Regions from separate parts of the Pseudomonas sp. C7.1 genome, predicted to be linked through region 4. Evidence: riboswitches for the same ligand, from Rfam matches in the RefSeq annotation. Region 4 holds a riboswitch; each other region holds the start of a gene.
What was found. Region 4 has a riboswitch for cobalamin ahead of cobG (precorrin-3B synthase). Riboswitches for the same ligand answer to the same signal wherever they lie in the genome.
Positions count from the first base shown of each region.

Region 1: it holds a riboswitch for cobalamin, as region 4 does, so the genes downstream of both, AC0T4W_RS02780 (TonB-dependent receptor domain-containing protein) here and cobG (precorrin-3B synthase) in region 4, are expected to answer to the same signal.
Region 2: it holds a riboswitch for cobalamin, as region 4 does, so the genes downstream of both, cobO (cob(I)yrinic acid a,c-diamide adenosyltransferase) here and cobG (precorrin-3B synthase) in region 4, are expected to answer to the same signal.
Region 3: it holds a riboswitch for cobalamin, as region 4 does, so the genes downstream of both, AC0T4W_RS17345 (energy-coupling factor ABC transporter permease) here and cobG (precorrin-3B synthase) in region 4, are expected to answer to the same signal.

Region 1 is NZ_JBWDTL010000002.1:324,255-330,131, forward strand. Features, by position in the region: gene AC0T4W_RS02775 (cobalamin-binding protein) at 1-758, shown strand, start outside; gene AC0T4W_RS02780 (TonB-dependent receptor domain-containing protein) at 822-2,693, opposite strand; cobalamin riboswitch at 2,794-3,007, opposite strand; gene dxs (1-deoxy-D-xylulose-5-phosphate synthase) at 3,074-4,969, opposite strand; gene ispA ((2E,6E)-farnesyl diphosphate synthase) at 5,080-5,877, opposite strand, start outside.
Region 2 is NZ_JBWDTL010000003.1:1,105,396-1,111,272, forward strand. Features, by position in the region: gene AC0T4W_RS08475 (DNA-3-methyladenine glycosylase I) at 1-142, shown strand, start outside; gene AC0T4W_RS08480 (C40 family peptidase) at 493-1,113, shown strand; gene AC0T4W_RS08485 (C40 family peptidase) at 1,274-1,804, shown strand; gene AC0T4W_RS08490 (O-methyltransferase) at 1,832-2,494, shown strand; gene AC0T4W_RS08495 (hypothetical protein) at 2,501-2,821, shown strand; cobalamin riboswitch at 2,875-3,110, shown strand; gene cobO (cob(I)yrinic acid a,c-diamide adenosyltransferase) at 3,221-3,832, shown strand; gene AC0T4W_RS08505 (cobyrinate a,c-diamide synthase) at 3,829-5,136, shown strand; gene bluB (5,6-dimethylbenzimidazole synthase) at 5,133-5,780, shown strand; gene cbiB (adenosylcobinamide-phosphate synthase CbiB) at 5,777-5,877, shown strand, end outside.
Region 3 is NZ_JBWDTL010000003.1:2,964,536-2,970,412, reverse strand. Features, by position in the region: gene AC0T4W_RS17360 (hybrid sensor histidine kinase/response regulator) at 1-68, shown strand, start outside; gene AC0T4W_RS17355 (TetR/AcrR family transcriptional regulator) at 288-944, shown strand; gene AC0T4W_RS17350 (acyl-CoA dehydrogenase family protein) at 941-2,593, shown strand; cobalamin riboswitch at 2,711-2,919, shown strand; gene AC0T4W_RS17345 (energy-coupling factor ABC transporter permease) at 2,975-3,655, shown strand; gene AC0T4W_RS17340 (hypothetical protein) at 3,660-4,403, opposite strand; gene amn (AMP nucleosidase) at 4,601-5,877, shown strand, end outside.
Region 4 is NZ_JBWDTL010000003.1:3,780,404-3,786,280, forward strand. Features, by position in the region: gene AC0T4W_RS21075 ((2Fe-2S) ferredoxin domain-containing protein) at 1-369, opposite strand, end outside; gene AC0T4W_RS21080 (cobalt-precorrin-6A reductase) at 492-1,211, opposite strand; gene cbiE (precorrin-6y C5,15-methyltransferase (decarboxylating) subunit CbiE) at 1,208-2,410, opposite strand; cobalamin riboswitch at 2,469-2,669, shown strand; gene cobG (precorrin-3B synthase) at 2,765-4,108, shown strand; gene AC0T4W_RS21095 (precorrin-8X methylmutase) at 4,101-4,727, shown strand; gene AC0T4W_RS21100 (precorrin-2 C(20)-methyltransferase) at 4,724-5,476, shown strand; partial or broken gene cobJ (precorrin-3B C(17)-methyltransferase) at 5,688-5,877, shown strand, end outside.

The DNA.
Region 1 (5,877 bases), on a different contig from region 4:
GGCCGGTAGCAGCAGTTGAGCGGGTGGTGACCCTGGCACCTTCTCTGACCGAAATCATGCTGGAGCTGGATGCGGGCGATCTGCTGGTCGGCCTGCTTGATGGTGGTGAGCGCCCGGCAGCGGTGGCGCAGCTGCCTTCGGTCGGTCGCTATGGCCAGCTGGAGCTGGAAAGCCTGCTCGAACTGCAGCCCGACCTGGTGCTGCTCTGGCCCGATAGCATCAGCAGCGCGCAACGCCAGCAGCTGCAGCGTATGGGGATTCCCCTGCTGATTGTGGCGCCGCGCAAACTGGCTGATCTGGCAGAAAATTTCGTTGAAATCGGCACGCGTATCGGTCGCGCCGAGCAAGGCCAGCAACTGCATCAGCAATTCAATCGCGGCCTGGCCGCGTTACGTCAGCGTTATCAGCGTGAACAGCCGTTGCGCCTGTTCTATCAAGTCTGGGATGCACCGCTGTATACCATCGGCGGCCAGCAGATTATCAGCGACGCCCTAGGTATCTGCGGGGCCGAGAATATCTTTGCCGAGCTTGCCTTGCCTGCACCGCAGGTCAGCGTGGAAGCGGTGCTGCAGCGTAATCCCGAGGTGATTCTGGCAGGCGTGCAAGGGCAGCTGGACGCCTGGCGCATCTGGCCTGGGGTAGCGGCAGTTGAACGTAAGCAGCTGTGGTTGGTGCCGGATGCCGGCCTGGAGCGGCCGAGTTTTCAGATGCTGGGGGCGCTCGAGCGGTTGTGTGAGGTGTTGAGCGACGCGCACTAAGAAGCCCCGCACTATGGCGGGGCTCTGTCTTGGGGGCAGTCTATTGAGCGCCTAGCTGATGACTCAAAGTTGAGGCGTCCAGGTCACGGCAAACAGTGCGGTACGTCCTTCGCTGTTGTAGCCGAAGCGTCCGTTGCTGGTGCTGTAAGTCGCCTCGGCATAATCCTTGTCGAAGAGGTTGTTCAGTTTCAGGTCGAGGGCCACTTCTTTGGTCGCTTGCCATGTGCCGCGCAGGCTAAGCAGGCCGTAACCACCCAGCTCACGGGTGTTGGCGGCGTCGTCATAGCGGCCGCTGACTACGCGCCAACTGGCACCCACGGCAAACTCACCCAATTGACGATCCAGGTCCAGGCTCAGCGTGCGTTTGGCACGGCGGGCGAGGGTGTGGCCAGTGCCGCGATCTCTTGGGTCGATCAAGGCGAGTGCCAGGCTGCCCTGCCAGCCGAAGAGTTCCTGCTTTAGCGCAGCGTCGAAGCCGTTGATGCGCGCGGTCTGTACGTTCTGCGGAATAAAGTTCTGGTCGAGAACAATCGCGTCTTGTAGATCAATGCGGTACAGCGATAGTTCCAGCGCACCGCTTTCGCTGTAACGGCTGCGCCACTGGGCTTCGTAGCTTTTAGATGTTTCTGGTTCGAGGTCGGGGTTCGCGCTGGCGGAGCAAAAACCGCCGAAACAGAAGTCGGGGTAATACAAGTCGTTGAAGGTCGGCGCGCGAAAGCCTTCGCTATAGGACAGGATCACATCATTGTTGTCATTGAGCGGCACAGTTAACGCAGCGTTCCAGGTGTTTTTACTGCCGAACTGCTGGTTCTTGTCATGGCGCAGCCCCAGCTCGGTCGAGAAGTAGTCGGCGTTGTAGCGGTGCTGAATAAATGCAGCTTGGTTCCAGCGCGAGTCCTCATTGAAGTCCTCGCTGCCATTCACACGATCCTCATACCAATCGGCACCTAGCAGCACTTGGTGGCGCTCGTTGAGGGTCAGGGTGTTCACCCAGTTGGCCGAGTCGCGGTAGGTATTAAAGCTGTAGAACGAAAATGCGTTGGCGTTTGGCTGGTCGTTGCCGGTGTCGCGCTTGTCCTCGCTGTGGCCGATTTCCAGGCGGCTATTCCAAGTCTCGTTGAGATTGCCATCGATGTAGCTGGACAGGCTGCTGAGCTGGAAGTCCGTAGTGGGCAATGAGGTGCTGAAGAGGTCCTCGAACTCGGCCTGGCCGCGTTGGTCGAGGGCGCTGAAGCCGATCTTCAGATCGTCATTGAAGCGGTGCGAGAGGTTCAAACTCAGCGATTTATTACGATAGGCATCGTCATCGCCGTTGGCGCCGAAGTTATCGCGTGTGGCGTCGATCCCCTGGCTTTCGTCGAGTGCGGCGCCCAGATTGAAGCGAGTTTGCGCATCGCCGCCGGACAGGCCAAGGCTGCGTTCGAAGGTCTGGTTGCTGCCGACGCCAAGGCGGACGTAGGGCTTGAGCCCGTCACCGCTGCCTTGGCGGGTGAAAATCTGCACGACGCCACCGATGGCATCCGAGCCATAGAGCGCCGAACGCGCGCCGCGTACGACTTCAACGCGCTCAATCTGCTCCGGGCTGAGGAACTCCAGGCTGCTGGTGCCGCTGGAGGCAGAGGCAATACGTTGGCCGTCTACCAGCACCAGAGTTTGCGCGGTCGAGGTGCCGCGTACAAACAGGCCGGTCTGGCTGCCCGCGCCGCCGGTACGGCTGACGCTGACGCCGGGCACGCGTTCAAGCAGCTCAGCAACGCTGCGCACTTGCAGGCGTTCGATATCCTGGCGAGTAAAAACCGTGGTGGCTGCGGTTGCCTGCTGGATTGGTTCGGCGTGCCGCCCGGAGGTCACAACCAATGGCTGCAATTGGAGTGGGTCAGCATGAGCAGCCAGCGGCAGCAGCGCCACAGCCAAGGCAATACGGGACAATTTCACGTAGAGAATCCTCAAAAGGTCGAACGACTTTTGAGGAGGGCAGGTGCAAGAACGGGCGCGCGGACGCAACCTGAGCTTGACGGTGATGCCCTCCGCAACACCAGTCACATCCAGCAAGGCCGGTCTCCGGGCTCTCGACGTGCGCCGCCTCGCCTTCCCGGGGTAACCCAGTGGCGTTGAGGCAGCGTGCAGAACGGGTCTGCGGTCGATTACCGTTGCGGGGGCAGCGCCGGAATGGTCCGTTATGGACTCACCGGCTTCCCGTTTAACGCCGCTTCACTGTGGAAGGGCGCACCTTGGCGGAAGTAAAACGCCGCGCACCTTAATGCGCGGGTGGATGAATTACAAGCAAGCCTGATTCAGCTCTGGATGAGCGGCGCTCATGCACAAAGGCTGGCGAGGCGCGCGCGGACGGCAGCTTCGATACCGGCGGCATCCAGCCCGCATTCGGCGAGCATTTGCGCCGGTTTTGCGTGTTCGACGTAGTAGTCAGGCAAGCCCAGATGCAGCACCGGCTTGAGGATGCCGGCCTGGGCGAGGAACTCGCTGACCGCGCTGCCAGCACCGCCCATCACGCTGTTCTCTTCGATGGTGACCAGCAGTTCGTGGCTGGCTGCCAGTTGGCGCACCAGGGCCGCGTCGAGGGGTTTGACGAAGCGCATATCGACTACGCTGGCGTCGAGTGCTTCGCCAACCTTAAGCGCCTCACTCAGCTGTACGCCGAATACCAGTAGGGCCGTTTTGCTGCCCTGGCGGCGAATGATGCCCTTACCGATTTCCAGTGGCTCCAGGCCTGGCTCAATGGCGGCATTCGGGCCGCTGCCACGCGGGTAGCGAACTGCCGCCGGGCCATTGAACAGGTGCCCGGTGGTGAGCATGCGGCGCAACTCGTTTTCATCGCTGGGCGTCATTACCAGCATGCCGGGGATGCAGCGCAGGTAGGCAATATCGAAGCTGCCGGCGTGGGTCGGACCGTCTTCGCCGACCAGGCCGGCGCGGTCGATGGCGAACAGCACATCGAGGTGCTGCACGGCCACGTCGTGGATCAGCTGGTCATAGGCGCGCTGCAGAAAAGTCGAGTAGATCGCCACCACCGGCTTGGCGCCATCGCAGGCCATGCCGGCGGCGAGGGTTACCGCATGCTGCTCAGCGATGGCTACATCGAAATAGCGCTCGGGATAACGTTCGCTAAAGGCCACCAGATCGGAGCCTTCCTTCATCGCCGGGGTGATGCCGACCAGGCGGGGATCTTCGGCGGCCATATCGCACAGCCACTGGCCAAAGACGCTGGAGTATTTCGGGCCGCTGGCTTGCTTGGGGGCGGCTGGCGCGTTGATCGGCTCCAGCTTGGTAATGGCGTGATAGCCAATCGGGTCGGCTTCGGCTGGCGCGAAGCCCTTGCCCTTCTTGGTCACCACATGCAGAAACTGCGGGCCGTCGAGGTCACGCATATTGCGCAGGGTGGCGAGCAGGGTCGGCAGGTCGTGGCCGTCAATGGGGCCGACGTAGTTCCAGCCCAGCTCCTCGAACAGGGTGCCTGGCACCAGCATGCCTTTGGCGTGTTCTTCGACCTTACGCGCGATCTCCCAGGCGCCGGGCAGGCTTGAGAGGATCTTCTTACTGCCCTCGCGCATGTTGGTGTAGGTGCGGCTGGAGATAATCTTGGCCAGGTAGTTGGACAGGCCGCCGACGTTCTTGGAGATCGACATGTCATTGTCGTTGAGGATCACCAGCATATTGGCGTTGACGTCGCTGGCGTGATTGAGCGCTTCAAAGGCCATGCCGGCGGTCAGTGCGCCGTCGCCGATCACCGCCACGGCCTTGCGCCGCGAACCCTGGATGCGCGCGGCGATGGCCATGCCCAGTGCCGCGCTGATACTGGTGCTGGAGTGGCCGACGCCAAAGGTGTCGTACTCGCTTTCCGAGCGGCGCGGGAAGGCGGCGATGCCATCCTTCTGCCGCAGGCTGCCCATCTGCTCGCGGCGGCCGGTAAGGATTTTATGCGGGTAGGCCTGATGGCCCACATCCCACACCAAGCGGTCATCCGGGGTGTCGAACACGTAATGCAGGGCCACGGTCAGCTCAATTACGCCCAGGCCCGCGCCGAAATGCCCGCCCGTCTGCCCCACCGTATACAGCAGGTATTGACGCAGCTCGTCGGCCAGGGTTTCCAGCTCGGCTTCGCCCAGACGGCGCAGCTCGTCCGGCGTATTGGCGCGGTCTAGCAGGGGCGTCAGCGGGCGTTCACGGGGGATCTCGTGGAAGGTCGTCGGCATCGTGCGGGTCGTTATAGGTGTAAAAGATGCGGCAGTTTACCTGAAAGTAGCCGCAAGCTTTAAGCAACAAGCGGCAAGCTGCGCAGGCTTTGCCCTACTGAAGAGGGGAATCAGCTGCGTCGTTCGACGATATAACGCGCCAGGTCGCGCAGTGGTTCGGCGGCCTGGTCGAACGGGCGCAGGGCGTGCAGGGCCTGATCGCGCAGTTCCAGGGCGTAGGCTTTGGCAGCGTCGAGGCCGAGCAGGGCCGGGTAGGTGGGTTTGTCGTGGGCCTGGTCCTTGCCCTGGGTCTTGCCCAGGGTGGCGGTGTCGCTTTCCACGTCGAGGATATCGTCCTGCACCTGGAAGGCCAGGCCGATGGCGCGGGCGTAGCTGTGCAGGGCCTTGAGGGCGTGGACGTCGGCCTGGCCGCTGGCGAGAGCGCCGAGCTGGACGCTGGCTTCGATCAAGGCGCCGGTCTTGTGCCGGTGCATGATTTCCAGGGCGTGCTGGTCGAGGGTCTGGCCGACTGAGCCGAGGTCGATGGCCTGGCCGCCGACCATGCCAGCCGGGCCAGCCGCGCGGGCCAGGGCGCTGAGCATGGCGAGGCGTAGCTCAGCGTCATGCGGGTTGTGCGTGGCATCGCTGAGCACTTCAAACGCCAGGCTTTGCAAGCCATCGCCGGCGAGAATCGCACAGGCTTCATCGAAGGCTATATGGGTGGTCGGCTGGCCGCGACGCAGGTCGTCATCGTCCATCGCCGGCAAATCGTCATGCACCAGGGAATAGGCGTGGATCAGCTCCACCGCACAGGCTGCCGCATTGGCGCGCTCAGGCGTACCGCCGAGGGCTTCGCAGGCGGCGTAGGCGAGTAGCGGGCGTACTCGTTTGCCGCCATTGAACAGGCTGTAGCGCATGGCGGCGTAAAG
Region 2 (5,877 bases), 2.7 Mb from region 4:
GGCGCAGAAGATCATCGACAAAGTACCCACCAGCCTGAAAGAGCGCGCCGCCGTGCAGGCCGCGTTCAACCAATGGCATGAGCAGAGCGGTCGACCGTTGTGTCAGCTTTCGGTGATGTTGGCGCATACGGTCAATCACTGAGCAGGTGGGTGGGGGGTGACGCTTTATCCATCCACCAGGGTGCTGTTGCGGTGGACGAAAAGAGTGTCGTCCACCTTACGCAGCAGGGGTCCAAATGAACCAGGCTATTGCCCGTGTCGCCCAGGCAGTCGTTGAGCCGTTAATGCGGAACCGTCAGGCGGGCGGTTTTACCGTGGCGATCAACCCCCAGCGTACCGACTTGAGCGCTCGGATGGATGTGCGCCTGCAAGGGCGGGCATTAGATGTTTTGCCAAAACCTCTGGGTCACATTTAGGCCCATAGAATTTGCAAATGAATCTCATAGAAGGCATAGTCGCGACCTTATTAAATTTACCGACACGGTCGTGCTCATGCTCAAACGCCTCGCACCCCTCGTGCCCATCGCACTTTCTGTGGTTCTGGCCGCCTGCGCCAGCCATGCCCCACAGCCTCAGCCGAAGCTGGCAACCCAGCCGGCAGTGTTCTCCTCGACAGACCTTGTCGAGCTTGACGAACAAGCCAAAGAAGCGGCTCTGGGCGACTTCTCTGAAGAAAAATCCTACGAACTGCCGAAATTGGCTGACAGCGTCCTATCCCACGGTTTGTCCCTGGTGGGCACCCGTTACCGTTATGGCGGCAGTTCGGTGAAGTCAGGTTTCGATTGCAGCGGCTTTATCGGTTATCTGTTCAAGGAAGAGCTGGGCATGAAATTGCCGCGCTCGTCCCGCGACATGATCAATATCGACGCACCGCGGGTGTCGCGTGATGAGCTGGAGCCGGGCGATCTGCTGTTCTTCAGCACCAATGGCCGTAACCGCGTCAGCCATGCCGGTATCTACATGGGTGATAACCAGTTTATCCATTCCAGCAGTAGCCGCAGCGGCGGTGTACGGGTTGATAGCCTGGATAATCGCTACTGGTCGCGTACCTTTATCGAAGCCAAACGTGCTCTGGCGCTGGCTCCGAGTGACTCGATCGCTCGTCACCCTTGAGCCCTGTGAATGGCGGCTGAATTTGTTCGGCCGCCGTAGTTAAGTAATAGTTCTGGCTCATCTCGATAGTTTTCAACAACCTGCCAAACAAAGCTAAAGCTTGCACTGCGATGTGTAAGCCGGCAGAGTAGAGCGCATCCCGGCTCAGGATCGCTCGTCCATGACCGCTATCGCCCGTCTCAGCTTGATTATGTTTGCCGCGCTGCTCAGCGCTTGTGCCAGCAATGCTCCCGCGCCCGCGCCAGTCCCGCAGCCCATCGTGTATGCGCCCATCGGCAGCTTTAACGGCAATGCTGAAGATGTGCTGTTTCGCGCCCTGGGCTTGGTCGGCACTCCCTATCGCTACGGCGGCAATACCCCGGATGGCGGCTTTGATTGCAGCGGCCTGATTGGTTACGTTTACCGCGATGCGGCGGGCATCAAGCTGCCGCGTTCGACCCGTGAGCTGATTAGCATGCGCGCCCCGGTAGTCAGCCGCGACCGTCTGCAAAGTGGTGATTTGCTGTTTTTCGCTACTAATGGCGGCAGTCAGGTCAGTCACGCGGGTATCTATGTCGGCGATGGCCGTTTTGTTCACGCGCCTTCCAGCGGAGGCACCGTACGCCTGGACAGCCTGAGCAATACCTACTGGCAGCGCACCTATCTGAATGCCAAGCGCGTGTTCACCCCGGAACTGGCTAGCAACCCCTGATCAACCTCAGCGGCTGAGTGATCTGCCATGACCAACCGAACACTCAATCTCGATTCCGCCCTGTATCAATACCTGCTGGACGTCTCCCTGCGCGAAACACCGGTGCTCAAACGCCTGCGCGAGGAAACCGCGCAGCTGAGTACCGCACGTTGGCAGATCGCCCCCGAGCAGGGCCAGTTTATGGCCTTGTTGGTGCAACTGACGGGTGCTCGACGGATTGTCGAGGTCGGCACCTTTACCGGCTATAGCGCCATCTGTATGGCCCAGGCCATGCCCGAAGATGGTCGGCTGATCTGCTGTGATATCCCTGGCGAGTACAATGCCACGGCCGAGCGTTACTGGCGCGAAGCCGGGCTCAGTGCGCGTATTGAACAGCGTCTGGCCCCTGCGCTACAGACCTTGGCGGCGCTGGAGGCTGAAGGCCTGGCCGGCAGTATTGATCTGCTGTTTATCGACGCCGATAAGGCCAATTACCCGGCCTATTTGGAACATGCCCTGCGCCTGGTGCGCCAGGGTGGGCTGATCCTGTTCGATAACACCCTGTGGAGCGGGCGTGTGCTTGAGGAAAACCCCGAAAGCGCCGATACCCGTGCAATTCAGGCGCTCAATCTGGCGCTGCGTGATGACCCACGTATCGATCTGTCCCTGTTGCCGCTGGGCGATGGCCTGAGCCTGTGCCGTAAACGCTGAGCCCGTATGCCCGAACCGATTCGTCTGCCTGATCAACCTGGTGCCTGCGAACTTTGCGCCCGCGCGGCTGCTCTGACGCGCCATCACCTGATCCCCAAGGCGCTGCACAGCAGGGGCTATGTGCAAAAGCGCTTTGGCAAAAGCGAGCGTATCAGCGCTACGCTCTGGGTCTGCCGCGCCTGCCACAACCAGATCCACCGGCTGTTCAGCGAGAAGGAGCTGGCGCTGACCTACAACAACCGCGACAGCCTGCTCAGTGATGAGCGCCTGCGTACTTTTGTCGAGTGGCTGGCCAGCAAGCCGGCCGGCTTTATGCCCAGGCATTGATTCACGGGTGCAACGGCGCATTCCGGTTTGACGCTTAATCACGAACTCTCTACCCTTCGCGCCTTGTAACAGGTGCCCCCAACGCTAAGCGTGTGCGGGGTGAAACTGGGAAGTCGGTGCGTTGTGCGTTTACGCCAACCATTCCGACGCTGCCCCCGCAACGGTAAGTGAGTTAAACCAGCGCTTTTCAACCACTGTGCTCAGGCATGGGAAGGTGCGCCTGGTGGCGGTCTGCATTTTCAGATCAGCGCTCATAAGCCCGGAGACCGGCCTGTTGCAGTCCACGGCATCGCGGAGGGCGATGGCTGGCGTGTGGCTTGCGCTGTGCGTAGGCCCGCGCTTTGTCTTTCTCCACATGCTTTTTCCAGCCAGATCGCCCTGTGGCGGTGGAGCAGTGCGATGACTGAATCGATTGAACGTGACGCCCGGCACAAGGCGCGCATGGCCCGCAAGAAAGCCCTTATCGACGAGAAAATCGCCCAGGCCCAGGAAGAATACGGCCTGCTGCTGGTGCACAGCGGCAATGGCAAGGGTAAGAGCAGCAGTGCCTTCGGTATGGTTGCCCGCGCCTTGGGGCATGGCCTCAAGGTCGGCGTGGTGCAATTTATCAAGGGCGCGGCCAGCACCGGCGAAGAGGCCTTCTTCCGCCGTTTTCCCGATGAAGTCAGCTATCACGTAATGGGTGAGGGTTTTACCTGGGAGACCCAGGATCGTCAGCGCGATATCGACAAGGCGCGCGAAGCCTGGGCCGTGGCGGCGCAGTTGCTCAATGATCCCGCCATCGGTCTGGTGGTGCTGGATGAGCTGAACATCGCGCTGAAATATGGCTATCTGGAACTCGACGCGGTGCTCGCGGATATCGAGGCGCGGCCGCTGCTGCAGCATGTCGTGGTGACCGGCCGTGGTGCGCTGCCGGGGATGATCGAGGCGGCGGATACCGTCACCGAGATGAGCCTGGTTAAGCATGCCTTTAAGGCCGGGGTAAAGGCGCAGAAGGGAGTTGAGTTTTGACCAGCGCCCGTTCATGCCCGGCGTTATTGATCGCAGCACCGGCTTCCGGCCAAGGCAAGACTACGGTGACCGCCGCCTTGGCGCGTTTGCATGCGCGCCAGGGCAAGTGTGTGCGGGTATTCAAGTGCGGCCCGGATTTTCTCGACCCGATGATTCTCGCGCGCGCCAGCGGAGCGCCGGTGTATCAGCTCGACCTGTGGATGGTCGGCGAGGCCGAGAGCCGCAAGCTGCTCTGGGAAGCGGCGGGTGAAGCCGATCTGATTCTGATCGAAGGGGTGATGGGCCTGTTCGATGGCACGCCATCGGCGGCCGACCTGGCGCGGCACTTCGCTGTGCCGGTGTTGGCGGTGATCGATGGTTCGGCCATGGCGCAGACCTTCGGCGCCATGGCCCATGGATTGGCGACCTTCCAGCCTGATCTGCCGTTCTCCGGGGTGCTTGGCAATCGGGTTGGCAGTGCGCGCCATGGTGAGATATTGCGCGATGCACTGCCGAGCTCGATCCGCTGGTACGGCGCCTTGCCGCGTAGCGCCGAGGTCGGCTTGCCGAGCCGCCATTTGGGCTTGGTGCAAGCGGGTGAGCTGGCCGACCTGGATGCGCGCCTGGACGCCGCCGCCGATGCCCTGGCCGCTAGTGCCGATACCGATCTGCCGCCACCCGTCAGCTTTGCCGCCCCTGAGCAGGCCAGGCCCGCGCCATTGCTTAAGGGGGTGCGAATTGGTGTGGCCCGCGACAGCGCCTTTGCTTTTCTTTACCAGGCCAATCTCGACCTGTTGAGCGAACTGGGTGCCGAATTGCAGTTCTTTTCGCCGCTTACAGATGAGCAGTTGCCGGATGTCGACAGCCTGTATCTGCCCGGCGGTTACCCGGAGCTGCACCTGGCCACGCTTGAGGCCAACCAGCCCATGGCCGAGTCGATTCGCGCGCACCATGCAGCCGGCAAGCCGATCCACGCCGAGTGTGGCGGCATGCTCTATCTGCTCGACAAACTGACCGACAAGCAAGGCGCCAGCGGGCAGATGCTCGGCCTGTTAAGCGGGGAGGCGACCCTGCAACCGCGCATGACCGCCATGGCCTTGCAACAGGCGGAGCTGCCGGAAGGGCTGCTGCGCGGCCACAGCTTTCACTACTCGGCGCTAAGCAGCGATCTGCAACCCCTGACCCGTGGCGAATGCCCGAACTACAAGCGCACCAGTGAGGCGGTTTATCGCCAGGGGCGGATGACCGCCTCCTATATCCACTTCTATCTACCGTCTGATCCCACTGCCGCTGCAGCGCTGTTTTGCCCCGGAGCGCCGGCATGAGCGAGCAGGCCTTCAGTCCCGAAGAACGCGCGGCGGTCTACCGCGCCATCACCGAGCGCCGTGATATGCGCCATTTCAGCGGCGGCGAAGTGGCACCCGAACTGCTCGCACGTTTGCTTGAAGCCGCGCACCAGGCACCGAGCGTCGGCCTGATGCAGCCGTGGCGGTTTATTCGCATCACCCGTGCGGCCTTGCGTGAGGCGATTCACGGGCTAGTGGAAGAGGAGCGCTTGCGCACCGCCGAGGCACTGGGCGAGCGCAGTGATGAATTTATGCGGCTGAAAGTCGAGGGCATCCGTGACTGCGCCGAGCTGCTGGTGGTGGCTTTGATGGAGGGCCGCGAGGCCCATGTATTTGGCCGCCGCACCTTGCCGGAAATGGACCTGGCGTCCCTGGCCTGCGCCATTCAGAACCTCTGGCTGGCCGCCCGCGCCGAGGGTTTGGGCATGGGTTGGGTATCGCTATTCGAGCCCCAGGCCCTGGCGGATTTGCTCAATATGCCGGACGGTAGCAAGCCGCTGGCGGTGCTGTGCCTGGGGCCGGTCACGGAATTCTATGAAGCACCCATGCTGGTGCAGCAGGGCTGGGCCGAGCCACGGCCACTAAGCGAGTTGTTGTTTGAAAACCAGTGGGGCACGCCATGAGCCTGGTGCTTAGCACCTGCGCCGGGGTTGCTCTGGACGCGATTTTTGGCGAGTCCAAGGGCTGGCATCCGCTAGTGGCCTTTGGTCGTATGGCCGA
Region 3 (5,877 bases), 820 kb from region 4:
CCAAGCCGGTGAAGTTCGAGCAGCTGCGCAGTCTGTTGCACGACTGGGTGCTCTGCCGCGCCGGTTGAGTTGAGCATAAATCACGATTGGCTTAAGCCACCGCCCTCGTAGCCCGAATAAGCGCCAGCGCAATCCGGGGGCTTGTCTCCCGTAAGAAGTACGTGCAGCGGTTTGTCCGGACTATGGCTGCCTGCTGCGCGCGCGTCCCTCTCTTGGCCGAAATGCCGCTGTGCGCAAACTCTGAAGCGTGATTCACTGAGCTCAATTAGTGAATCAGGATTCAGATCATGGTTTATCGCACCACTGCCCTGCGTGTCGACCGCGATCAGGCGCTACGCGAACGTATTCTTGCCAGCGCCCTGGCGCGGGTGGCCGAGGGTGGCTTTGCCGCCTTGACCATGCAGGCGCTGGCCGAGGATGTCGGCATTGCCACCGGTAGCCTGTACCGCCACTTCCGCCGCAAGGGTGAGCTGGCGGCCGAGGTATTTGCCGTGGCCAGCCAGCGCGAGGTCGATGAGCTCAGCGCGATTCTGCGCGGCCCGGGCGATCCACTGACCCGTCTGCAATTAGGCTTGCAGCGCTTCGCCGAGCGGGCCTGGCACAGTCGCCAGCTGGCCTTCGCCCTGATCGCCGAACCGGTTGAGCCTGAGGTGGATGAGCGCCGCCTGCGTTATCGGGAAGCCTATGCCGCACTGTTTGCCGAGCTGCTTGAGGCCGGTAACCGTGAGGGACAGTTCCGCGTGCAGCAGGTCAATCTGATCGCCGCCTGCCTGGTCGGCGCCATTGCCGAGGCCCTGGTCGGCCCTCTATCGCCGCACGCCCGCGCGGCCCGCGAAGCTGGTTATCCCGCCCCCAGCCTGGCCGAAGTCAGCCAGGCCTTGGTCACCTTTTGTCTACGCGCCGTCGGCGCCCCATTGCCCAACGAAGAGGAGCTTCAGCCATGAATGCCAGCCAACAGGCCGAAACCCATGAAGTGTTTAACCAGGTGCCGCCGTTGGACGGCGCCAACCTGTATCGCGTCGATCTACCGCTGCAGGAATGGAACAAACGCTTCGGCGGTGGCTGGGCCGAGCAGAAGTTGGATGTGTATGGCGCCCTGGCCGGCGGCGAGCTGATGGTCGCCGGCTTTCTTGCCAATGAGAACAAGCCGGTGTTCAAAAGCCACGACCGCTATGGCCATCGCGCCGATCTGGTGGAGTTCCACCCGGCCTATCACCAACTGATGAGCGCGGCTATTGAGCATGGCCTGCCGTCCATGCCTTGGACCGACCCGCGTGCCGGCGCCCAGGTCGCGCGCGCCGCCATGAGTTATCTGCACAGCCAGGCCGAAGCTGGCAGCGGTTGCCCGCTGACCATGACCTTCGCCAGCGTGCCCGCGCTCAAGCTGCAGGGCGATGTGGCCGAGAAGTGGCTGCCGAAAATCCTCTCCACCCAATACGATCCGCGCAATCTGCCCATCGAGCAGAAAACCGGCGCGACCATCGGCATGGCCATGACCGAAAAACAGGGCGGCACCGATGTACGCGCTAATACCACCCGGGCTTATGCGGTGGGCCTCGGTGGCCCTGGCCAGGCCTATGAGTTGGTCGGCCACAAATGGTTCTGCTCGGCGCCGATGTGTGATGCATTCCTTACGCTGGCGTATACCGATAAGGGCCTGACCTGCTTTCTGCTGCCGCGTCATCGCCCGGACGGTACGCGCAACGAGTTCTATATCCAGCGCCTGAAAAACAAGCTGGGCAACTGGTCGAACGCCTCCAGCGAGGTGGAGTACCGTGGCGCCCTGGCCTGGATGGTCGGTGAAGAAGGCCGAGGCGTGCCAACCATTATCGAGATGGTCGCGCTGACCCGCTTCGACTGCATGATCGGCTCCAGCGCCCTGATGCGTCAGGCACTGACCCAGGCCGCGCACCACTGTGCCCATCGCCAGGTTGGCGGCCGTGTGCTGAGCGAGCAGCCGCTGATGCAGAACGTGCTGGCCGACCTGGCCCTGGAAAGCGAAGCGGCCCTGGCGCTGACCCTGCGCATGGGCAAGGCGCTGGATAATGCCCATGACGAGCAGGAAGACAAGTTCGCCCGCCTGGTTACCGCCGTGGGCAAATACTGGATCTGCAAACGCGCCCCCGCAATGATCAACGAAGCCGCCGAATGCATGGGCGGCGCTGGGTATGTTGAGGACACCATCCTGCCAAGGCTGTACCGCGAAGCACCGGTCAACTCGACCTGGGAAGGCTCGGGCAATGTGCAATGCCTGGACGTGTTACGTGCACTGTCCAAGGAACCCGGCGTGCTTGATGCGCTGTTTGTTGAGCTGGGCGATGGTCATGGCGATGCGCGCCTGAAAGCGCATATCGCCAAGTTGCAGGCAGATTTTCGCGACACCGCCGACATCCAGTACCGCGCCCGCCAGCTCACCGAGGACGTAGCCCTGGCCCTGCAAGCCAAGCTGCTGCTGGAGGCCGGCAATGCGGCGGTGTCCGATGCCTTTATCGCCAGCCGTCTGGGCGGGCAGGGTGGTCGGGTCTACGGCACCTTGCCGCGTGGGCTGGATGTTGAAGCGCTGGTGGCGCGCAGTACGCCGCATTTGATCTAAGGCGCTTACTTGGCTGACAAGCGCTGCGGGCTGAGCTCCAGCAGCGCTTTCCCCCAGAGCCCGGCCTAGCGCCGGTGAGTCACTGAGGGGCGGCTCTGTCATTTCTCTTGGCCGCCGGGTAAGGTGGCCGCCGATGGTTCCGGTTCGCATTTATGCGACTGGATGAAAAGGGAACATGTGTGGCACTGCAACTGGTGCCGAAGCCATGGCTGCCCCCGCAACTGTAAACGGTGAGCAACGCCCGGATGCCACTGGCCGCAAGGTCGGGAAGGCGGGCGAAGTGTTAAGCCGTGAGCCAGGAGACCTGCCATCGAAGCCGGGCGCTTATGCCCATCCCCTCAATCCCGATCATCGCGCGGTGGGCGCGGTACAGGAATCTCTATGCACATCGAACCCGAAGTTGTTACAGGTGCCAAACTCTTCCTCAGTTATGCAACCGCTGCGGGTGCCTTTGGTCTTACGGCCAAGCTTGCCCTCGACAGCGTACGCAGCAACGGTGGCGTCGCCGCCCTGGCGCTGCGCAGCCTGCTGACCACTGCCCTGGTGTTCTGCTTCTTCGAGGTCTTTCCGCACCATGCGGTTGGGGTTTCCGAGGTGCATCTGATCCTCGGCTCGACCTTGCTGCTGCTATTTGGTGCAGGCGCAACAGCTATTGGCTTGGCCGCTGGCCTGCTGCTGCAGGGGCTGCTATTTGCTCAGTTTGACCTGCCGCAGTACGGCATGAACGTCACCACGCTGCTGGTGCCGCTGTGGGCTATCAGTCTGTTGGCCAAGCGCATCATCGCGCCGGGCACCGCTTATGTGGATCTCTCCTACAAGCAGGCGCTGGCGCTATCGACCGCTTATCAGGGTGGCATCGTTGCCTGGGTCGGCTTCTGGGCGTTCTACGGTAACGGCTTCTCCGGTGAGAACCTTGCAGCCGTGGGCAGCTTTGCTCTGGCGTATATGAGTGTGATTCTGATCGAGCCGCTGGTCGACCTGGGTGTGCTGGCTGCGGCCAAGACGCTTTCGGCTTATAGTCGTGGGCCGTTGTTTAATTCGCGCCTGCACCAGCCGGTTTGATCGATCAGCGGCGGCGCTGCCAGATCAGCTTGCCGGTATTGCTTTCAGTGACCAGGTACTGGTCGCTGAAGCGGTAGTAGGCGGCGGGCTGGTAGTCGCTGCGGCCCTGCAGCTGCACTTCCAGCAGGCCGTTGCTGGTCTGCCAGCGGCCGCTGTATTGCAGCTCGCCAGGGCTGTTGGCGTTCCAGTCGGTGCCGCCCGCCACGCTGCGCGTCCATTGCGAAACGCTGCCGTCATCACTTAGTTGCAGAATCATCTGGGTGGTCATTAAGGCAAAGTTGGCGCCGCCGCTGTTGATGATCTGCTCGTGTACCCAGGTGCCGATCAGCGCCGGGTCGCGTGTTGCGTTGCTGCTTGGGCTGATGATTTTTTGTGCCAGGGCGGCGCTGAGTTTTTGCCGGTGGAATAGCGCCTTGCGTTCCAGGGTTGCCCCGGTAGTCGGGTTGCGCGCGGCAATATGGGCGTTGAGCACGCCGTTGGCATAGGTGGCATTCATATTGGCGATCAGTTGCCCGGATTGCGGCTCGCTGATCTGCGCACTGAGCAGCTGGCCGTCAAAGCTGCCGCTGATCTGTAGGCGCAACCTGCCACCCTCTACATATTCCCCGCTGACCTGCTGGTCCTGGCTGCGCAGGTGCATTTCGGCTGGCTGGCCGTCCAGCGTGGTCAGATAGTGGCCGTCCAGGGTGTCGGCCAACAGAAAACGGGGTAACAGACTGAGCGCAAGTGTGAGCAGGAGGCGCGGCATGCGTTTTCCTTAGGGGATGGGGCGTCTGAAGATTAGCAACTGATGCTGGTTTGGGCGTGAGTGCCAGCGTGACGGGGCCGAGGGCCTGGCGCAACTGCGACGCATCCCCGGTAGCCTGGGCCGGCAACGTCGCGCTATGCCAAGCGCGGCGGATCAGGGCAAGATAGAGCCATTGAGATCAGCCAGGAAGGTGCCTTGTGAACCCTTGTTTCGATGACTTTATTGTCGCCAGCACCGCTGAAGAAGCGGTGGATCATCTGGCCGCCTTGCACCTGCAGGCGACCACGGGCTTGAGCCAGGCGCTCAAGCGTTATCTTAAAGAACGTATTAAGCCGGATGCAGAGGAGCAGTCGCGTTTCCGCTACCCGGAGCTGCGCCTGACCTATCTGTGCCAGGGCGAAGTACCGACCACCGTGCGCGCCTATGCCAAGGTGCAGGTGCCGGGCACTTACAGCGTCACCGTTACGCACCCGGCGGCGTTCCGCAAATACCTGCTGGAGCAGCTGCGCCCGCTGATGAACGACTTCACCGTGCGCGTGGAAGTGGGCATCAGCCAGCAGAACATTCCTTATCCCTACGTGGTCGAGCAGGGCGATGAGCTGGCCGGCTCCGGAGTGACCGCCGCCGAGCTGGCGCGGGTGTTCCCCAGCACCGACCTGTCGGCTGCCACCGACGGCACGGCCGATGGCCTGTACGACTGGGAAAATACCGACCCGCTGCCGCTGGCACTGTTCGACGCGGCAAGGGTGGATTTCTCCCTACGCCGTCTGGTGCATTACACCGGCAGCGATTGGCGGCATGTGCAGCCATGGATTCTGCTGACCAACTACCACCGCTACGTCGACCAATTTATCCGTCATGGCCTGGACATGCTGGTGGGCGAGTCGCGCTTCGAACGTATGGTGTTGCCGGGCAACGTGGTGATCAGTCGGGGCATGGCCGAAGGCGAGATGCAGGCGATTATCGAGACCGTCATCTGGCACCGTTACCAGATGCCGGCCTACCACCTGCAAGCTGCCGACGGCGACGGCATCACCCTGGTCAATATTGGCGTCGGCCCCTCCAACGCGAAAAACATCACCGACCACCTGGCGGTGCTGCGTCCACATTGCTGGCTGATGATCGGCCACTGCGGCGGCCTGCGTCAGTCGCAGACCATCGGCGACTACGTGCTGGCCCACGCCTATATGCGCCGCGACGGCATTCTCGACCGCGTGCTGCCGCCGCATATTCCGCTGCCGGCCCTGGCCGAAGTGCAGCAGGCCTTGCAGGAGGCGGCCAGGAAGGTCACCGGCGAGCAGGGCGACGAGCTGAAAAAGCGTCTGCGCACCGGCACCGTGCTGACCTACGATGACCGCAACTGGGAGCTGCGCTGGGCCCAGGAAAGGCCGCTGATTAACCTGTCTCGCGCGGTGGCGGTGGATATGGAAAGCGGCACCATCGCCGCCCAAGGCTATCGCCTGCGGGTGCCCTA
Region 4 (5,877 bases):
GGGCAGATGCAGCTCGGGGTGCTCGATCAGCGCGCAAGCGGCCTCCACTGGCAAGCCCTCGGCCTGGCCCATCGCACTGGCGACAAACAGCTGCTCGGGGTTGGCCTGCTGACTTAGCTCGCTACGCAGCCAATCGAGGTGCGGGCTGCTGCTCGCAGGCTCCAGATCGATCACCAGTAGCGGCCGCTCACACTCGGCCACGCGCTGCCAGAGCGGCGCATAGCCTGCGCTGGTGTCGACGATATCGGCCAGCGCCGCTTCCCCGCGCAACTCAACCAGACGACGGCGAAACAGCTCGGCAAACGAGCCCTCAGCCAGGTCCGGGCCGACAAACAGAATGCGGGCGTAGGGCGAAACGGGCGTGGTCATGGCAGCCTCCAAAGCGGGGCGGCAGTCTAGCAGGGGGTTAGGCGTAGGGTGGATGACGCTTCACCCATCCACCAACTGCAATGGTGGATGAAAACAGCGTCATCCACCCTACCTTGCTCGCTCTACAACTGCAGCACCTCGGCCAGCGCTTCGAGGCTGACAAACTCGCGCTCCACACTCGGTAAACTCGGCCGCCGTAAAAACAACACCGGTAAACCCAACTCCCGCGCCACCTGCAGTTTTGGCTCGGTGGACTGGCTGCCGCTGTTCTTGCTGATCAGCACATCAGTGCGCAAACGGGCGAATAGCGCGCGCTCCTCGTCCAGCGCGAACGGCCCCCGCGCGCCGATAATCTCGGCACGCGGCACGGCTTGCTGGGCCGTTAGGCAGCGGACGGTCCAGTGCTGATGCAGGGGAATCTCATGCAGATGCTCCAGCGGCTCGCGGCCGAGGGTGAATAGCGGACGGCGGAAATCCTTCAGGGCTTCGACCAAACCGGCCCAGTTATCCACTTCACGCCAGTCATCACCCTCGCCGGCCTGCCAGCCGGGGCGGCGCAGCGCCCAGCAGGCAATCCCGCTCAGCTCGGCGGCGCGGGCGGCATTGGCGCTGATCTGTGCGGCATAGGGGTGGGTCAGATCCAACAGCAGTTCGATGCCCTGCTCGCGGATATACCCCGCCAGCCCTTCGGCTCCACCAAAGCCGCCCACGCGCACCTGGCAGGGCAAGTCATCCGGCACCCGGCCCAGCCCGACCAGGCTGTAGATGGCTTCGGGACTTAAACGGCGGGCCAAACGCAGCGCCTCGGTGGTGCCGCCCAACAGCAGAATGCGCGGGCTCACAGCTTGCGCACCACCAGCAAGGTAATCGGCAAGGCGCTGCGCCAGGTGTCGAAACCGCCCAGGGGCTGTGCCTGGGCCACGCTGATGCGGGTCAGCTCGCCGCCCACCTGCTCGCGCCAGGCCACCAGCGCCGCTTCGCTTTGCAGGGTCACCGCATTGGCCACCAAACGCCCGCCCGGCTTGAGGCTGGCCCAGCACTGCTCCAGCACGCCAGGCACGGTGACGCCGCCACCGATAAAGATCACATCCGGCGCAGCCAAGCCGGCCAATGCCTCGGGCGCACGGCCGGCGACCAGTTGCAGCGCGGGCACGCCGAGGGCATCGCGGTTGTGCTGAATATGCGCCTGACGACCGGCATCAGCCTCAATCGCCAACGCCCGACAGCTGGGGTGCGCGCGCATCCATTCGATGCCAATGGAGCCGCAGCCGGCGCCGACATCCCAGAGCAGCTCGCCGGGTTGCGGGGCCAGGCGCGCCAGGGTGATTGCACGCACGTCGCGCTTGGTCAGCTGACCGTCGTGCAGATAGGCGTCATCCGGCAAACCTGGCGTCAGCGGCAGCAGTCGTGCATCGGTGCCAGCCACGCACTCGACCGCCAGCAGATTGAGATCGGCAACGCGCGGCAACGCCCAGTCACTGGCCAACCCGTCGATGCGCCGCTCCTGATTGCCGCCCAGATGCTCCAGCACGGTCAAACGGCTGGGGCCGAAACCGCGTGCACGCAGCAACTCAGCCACCGCTGCCGGGCTGTCGCCGTCGTTGCTCAGCAGCAGCAAGTGCGCGCCGGGGAAAATCTGCGCCTGCAGCGCCGCCAACGGCCGCGCCACCAGCGACAGCACCGTCACGTCCTGCAGTGGCCAACCCAGGCGAGCAGCAGCCAGTGAGACGGATGAGGGCGCAGAGAACACCCGCAATTCATCCGCCGGCAGCTGCCGCGCCAGGCTCGCACCCACGCCATAGAACAACGGGTCGCCGCTGGCCAGTACACACACCGGCATCCCGCGCCGCGCCATTACCGGCTCCAGGCTAAAGGGGCTGGGCCAGCGTTCGTGCTGCCCTGGCAGATCGCTGGGCAACAGCGCCAGCTGCCGTGGGCTGCCAACAATCCACTGCGCCTCGCCCAGCGCCTGGCGCGCTGCCTCACCCAGCCCGGCGTAACCGTCTTCACCAATGCCCACCAGGGTTAACCAGGCCGTCATACCCACTCCTCTGCCCCCGCCCGACAAGCTAGGGTGTCAGCGCATCAAACAAAGCGGGCATAATACAGTCTTCGTCGGTGCCCACCGCCATGGTGCGAGGGGCCTAAGAGGGAATCCGGAGCGATCTGCCAATCGTGACCGAGCTGCCCCCGCAACTGTAAACAGCGAGTCTGCCGCCACTGTGCCACTGGGAAACCGGGAAGGCCGCGCCAGATGATGACCTGTCAGCCAGGAGACCTGCCGACGACGCTAGTCGCGAGTGCCAACATCGGGCGGGGTGTACCGATGCCATGAAATCCCCTGTGGGCGGATTTCGCTGGTTCGGTCGCCGCGTCGTAGTAGCTGGTGAAACCGTTGCGCGACCATCAAGTCTTTGCCGATCTGCCCGCCCCACGCCCAAGCGCGTGCCCCGGCCTGCTGCGTATCGTGCAGGCGCTGGACGGTGGCATCTGCCGGATCAAGCTGGCCGGCGGCGTGCTTAGCAGCCAACAGGCACGGGCTATCGCTGAGGCGGCCGAGCGCTGCGCCAGCGGTGTGCTGGAGCTGACCAACCGCAGCAATTTGCAGATTCGTGGCGTACTGCCAGGCCAGCAAGACGAGTTGATCGAACGCCTGCTCGCCGCCGGCCTCGGCCCGAGCAACCCGGCCGCCGACGATGTGCGCAACCTGCTACTTAGCCCCGCAGCCGGCCTCGATCCGCAGGCCCTGCTCGACACCCGCCCGCTGGCCGCCGCGCTGCTCGACCTGTTGCAGAATACCCCGACGCTGCATGGGCTGTCGGCCAAATTTGCCATTCAGCTGGACGGCGGCGAAGCCCTGGCGATGCTCGAACACCCCCACGACATCTGGCTTAGCGCCCTACCGGGATCGCCGGCCCGACTGGTGTTTGGCCTGGCCGGCTGCCCTGGGGATAGGCCGCTGGGCGTGATCGACGTCGAGCAGACACCCGTATTCATCGAACAACTACTTAGGCTGTTTCTCGATCTGGCCGGCAACGAACACAGCCGTATGCGCCAGCTGCTTGCCGTGATGCCGCCCAGCCAACTGCTGCAACAACTGCAAACGCGCCTGCCCTTTGCCATACAAGCGCCGCCGAGCAATTGGCAACGCACTGCAACCAGCCAACGCGCGCCGATGGGCATTTATCCACAGCTGCAAAGCGGTCTGTGCATGGTTGCCGCAGGTGCGCCCCTGGGACGGATCGACGCCGCGCAACTGCGCGCCCTGGCCGATCTGGCTGAGCAGCAGGGCGATGCCAACCTGCGCCTGACGCCTTGGCAGGGCTTGCTGCTGCCGAATATCCCCGAGCAATCAGCAGACCGATTGCTGCACGCACTGACCGAACTCGGCCTGCTCACAGATGCGCAGGAACCACTTGGCCAGCTAATCGCCTGCACCGGCTCAACCGCCTGCGCCAAGGGCCTGGCCGACAGCAAAGCCGATGCCCTGCACCTGGCCGAGCGCCTGCGCGCCATCAGCGCCCGGCCGCAAGTACATCTAAGCGCCTGCCCGCGCTCCTGCGCCGCCGCGCACACGGCACCCTTTACCTTGCTGGCCAGCAGCGCCGGGTATTACCAGCTCTATCAACGCACGCCCAAGGCGGCCGGTTTCGGCCAGCTGCAGGCCAGCGCCATGACTATCGACGAGGCCGGCGACTGGTTCGCCGCCCACTGCGCAACAGGAAACAGCGATGCTTGAGTACATCCGCGACGGCCAGGAAATCTACCGCCAGTCCTTCGCCACCATCCGCGCCGAGGCTGATCTGTCGGCGATTCCGGCGGACCTGGAAAAGCTCGCCGTACGCGTCATCCACGCCTGCGGCATGGTCGATGTGGTGCAGGATTTGCGTTTCTCCCCTGGTGCCGGTGCTGCCGGCCGCGCAGCCCTGGCCAAGGGCGCAGCGATTCTCTGCGACGCGCGGATGGTCGCCGAAGGCATCACCCGCCCGCGCCTGGCCGCCAACAACCCGGTGATCTGCACCCTGCATAACGACGGCGTGATTGAGCAGGCCCGCGCAATCGGCAATACCCGCTCGGCCGTCGCATTGGAACATTGGCGCGAGCACCTGGAAGGCAGCGTAGTGGTGATCGGCAACGCTCCTACCGCGCTGTTCTATCTGCTGGAAATGCTCGACGCCGGCGCACCGAAACCGGCGCTGATTATCGGCATGCCGGTGGGTTTTATCGGCGCGGCGGAATCCAAGGACGCCCTCGCCGCAGACAGCCGTGGCGTGCCCTATGTGATCGTGCGTGGCCGCCGTGGCGGCAGCGCCATGGCGGTGGCGGCGGTCAACGCCCTGGCCACGGAGGTGGAATGATGACGGTACAAAAAGGCCGTCTGCTCGGCATCGGCGTCGGTCCCGGCGACCCCGAGCTGATCACCCTCAAGGCCCTGCGCCTGCTGCAATCGGCGGCGGTGGTCGGCTACTTCGTGGCCAAGGCTAAAGCCAACAAAGGCCATGGCGGCAACGCCTTCGGCATCATCGAGCAGCACCTCACCGACGCGCAGCAGCGCCTGCCGCTGGTCTACCCGGTGACCACGGAAAAGCTCGCCGCGCCGCTCAGCTATGAAGATGTGATCAGCGACTTCTACGACACCTGCGCGGTGCAGATCGCCGCCCGCCTGGATGCTGGCCACGATGTCGCGGTGATCTGCGAAGGCGACCCGTTCTTCTACGGCTCCTACATGTACCTGCACGACCGCCTGGCCGACCGTTACGAGGTGGAAGTGGTGCCCGGCGTGTGCTCCATGCTCGGCTGCGCCTCGGTGCTCGGCACCCCGCTGGTGTACCGCAACCAGAGCTTGAGCGTGCTCTCCGGTGTGCTGCCGGAAGATGAACTCAAGCAGCGCCTACGCGACGCCGAAGCCGCCGTGGTGATGAAGCTGGGGCGTAACTTCGAGAAAGTCCGCCGCGTGCTGCAAGAGCTGGGCATTGACGGCCGCGCCCACTACGTCGAACGCGCGACCATGGGCAACCAGCGCATCGTACCGTTGGATGAAGTGGAGCCGATGTCCTCGCCGTACTTCTCGATGATCGTGATTCCCGGCGAGAAATGGCGCGGTTAGCAGAAATGTAGGTTGGGTTGAGAAGCGCAGCGCCGAAGCCCAACAAAACGCCACCAACGCCTATGTTGGGCTTCGCTGCACTCAACACCAACCTACTCCGCCCGTACGCAGACCGTAGGGTGGATGACGCTTCACCCATCCACCAACCGCGATGGTGGATGAAAACAGCGTCATCCACCCTACCCACTGCCACAGAACAGATGGAACCGTCATGACCACCGCCCCCGCCATCATCATCCTCGGCCCCTCCGCACTGCCCTGCGCGCGGCGTATCCAAGCGCTTTATCCCCAGGCCGAGATCCACGGCCTGCACAGCCGAGTGGCGGACGTCGAGCGCACTTATGCAGACTTCGGCGACACCCTGCGCGCGCTCTACCGCGCCGGCACACCGCTGATTGTGT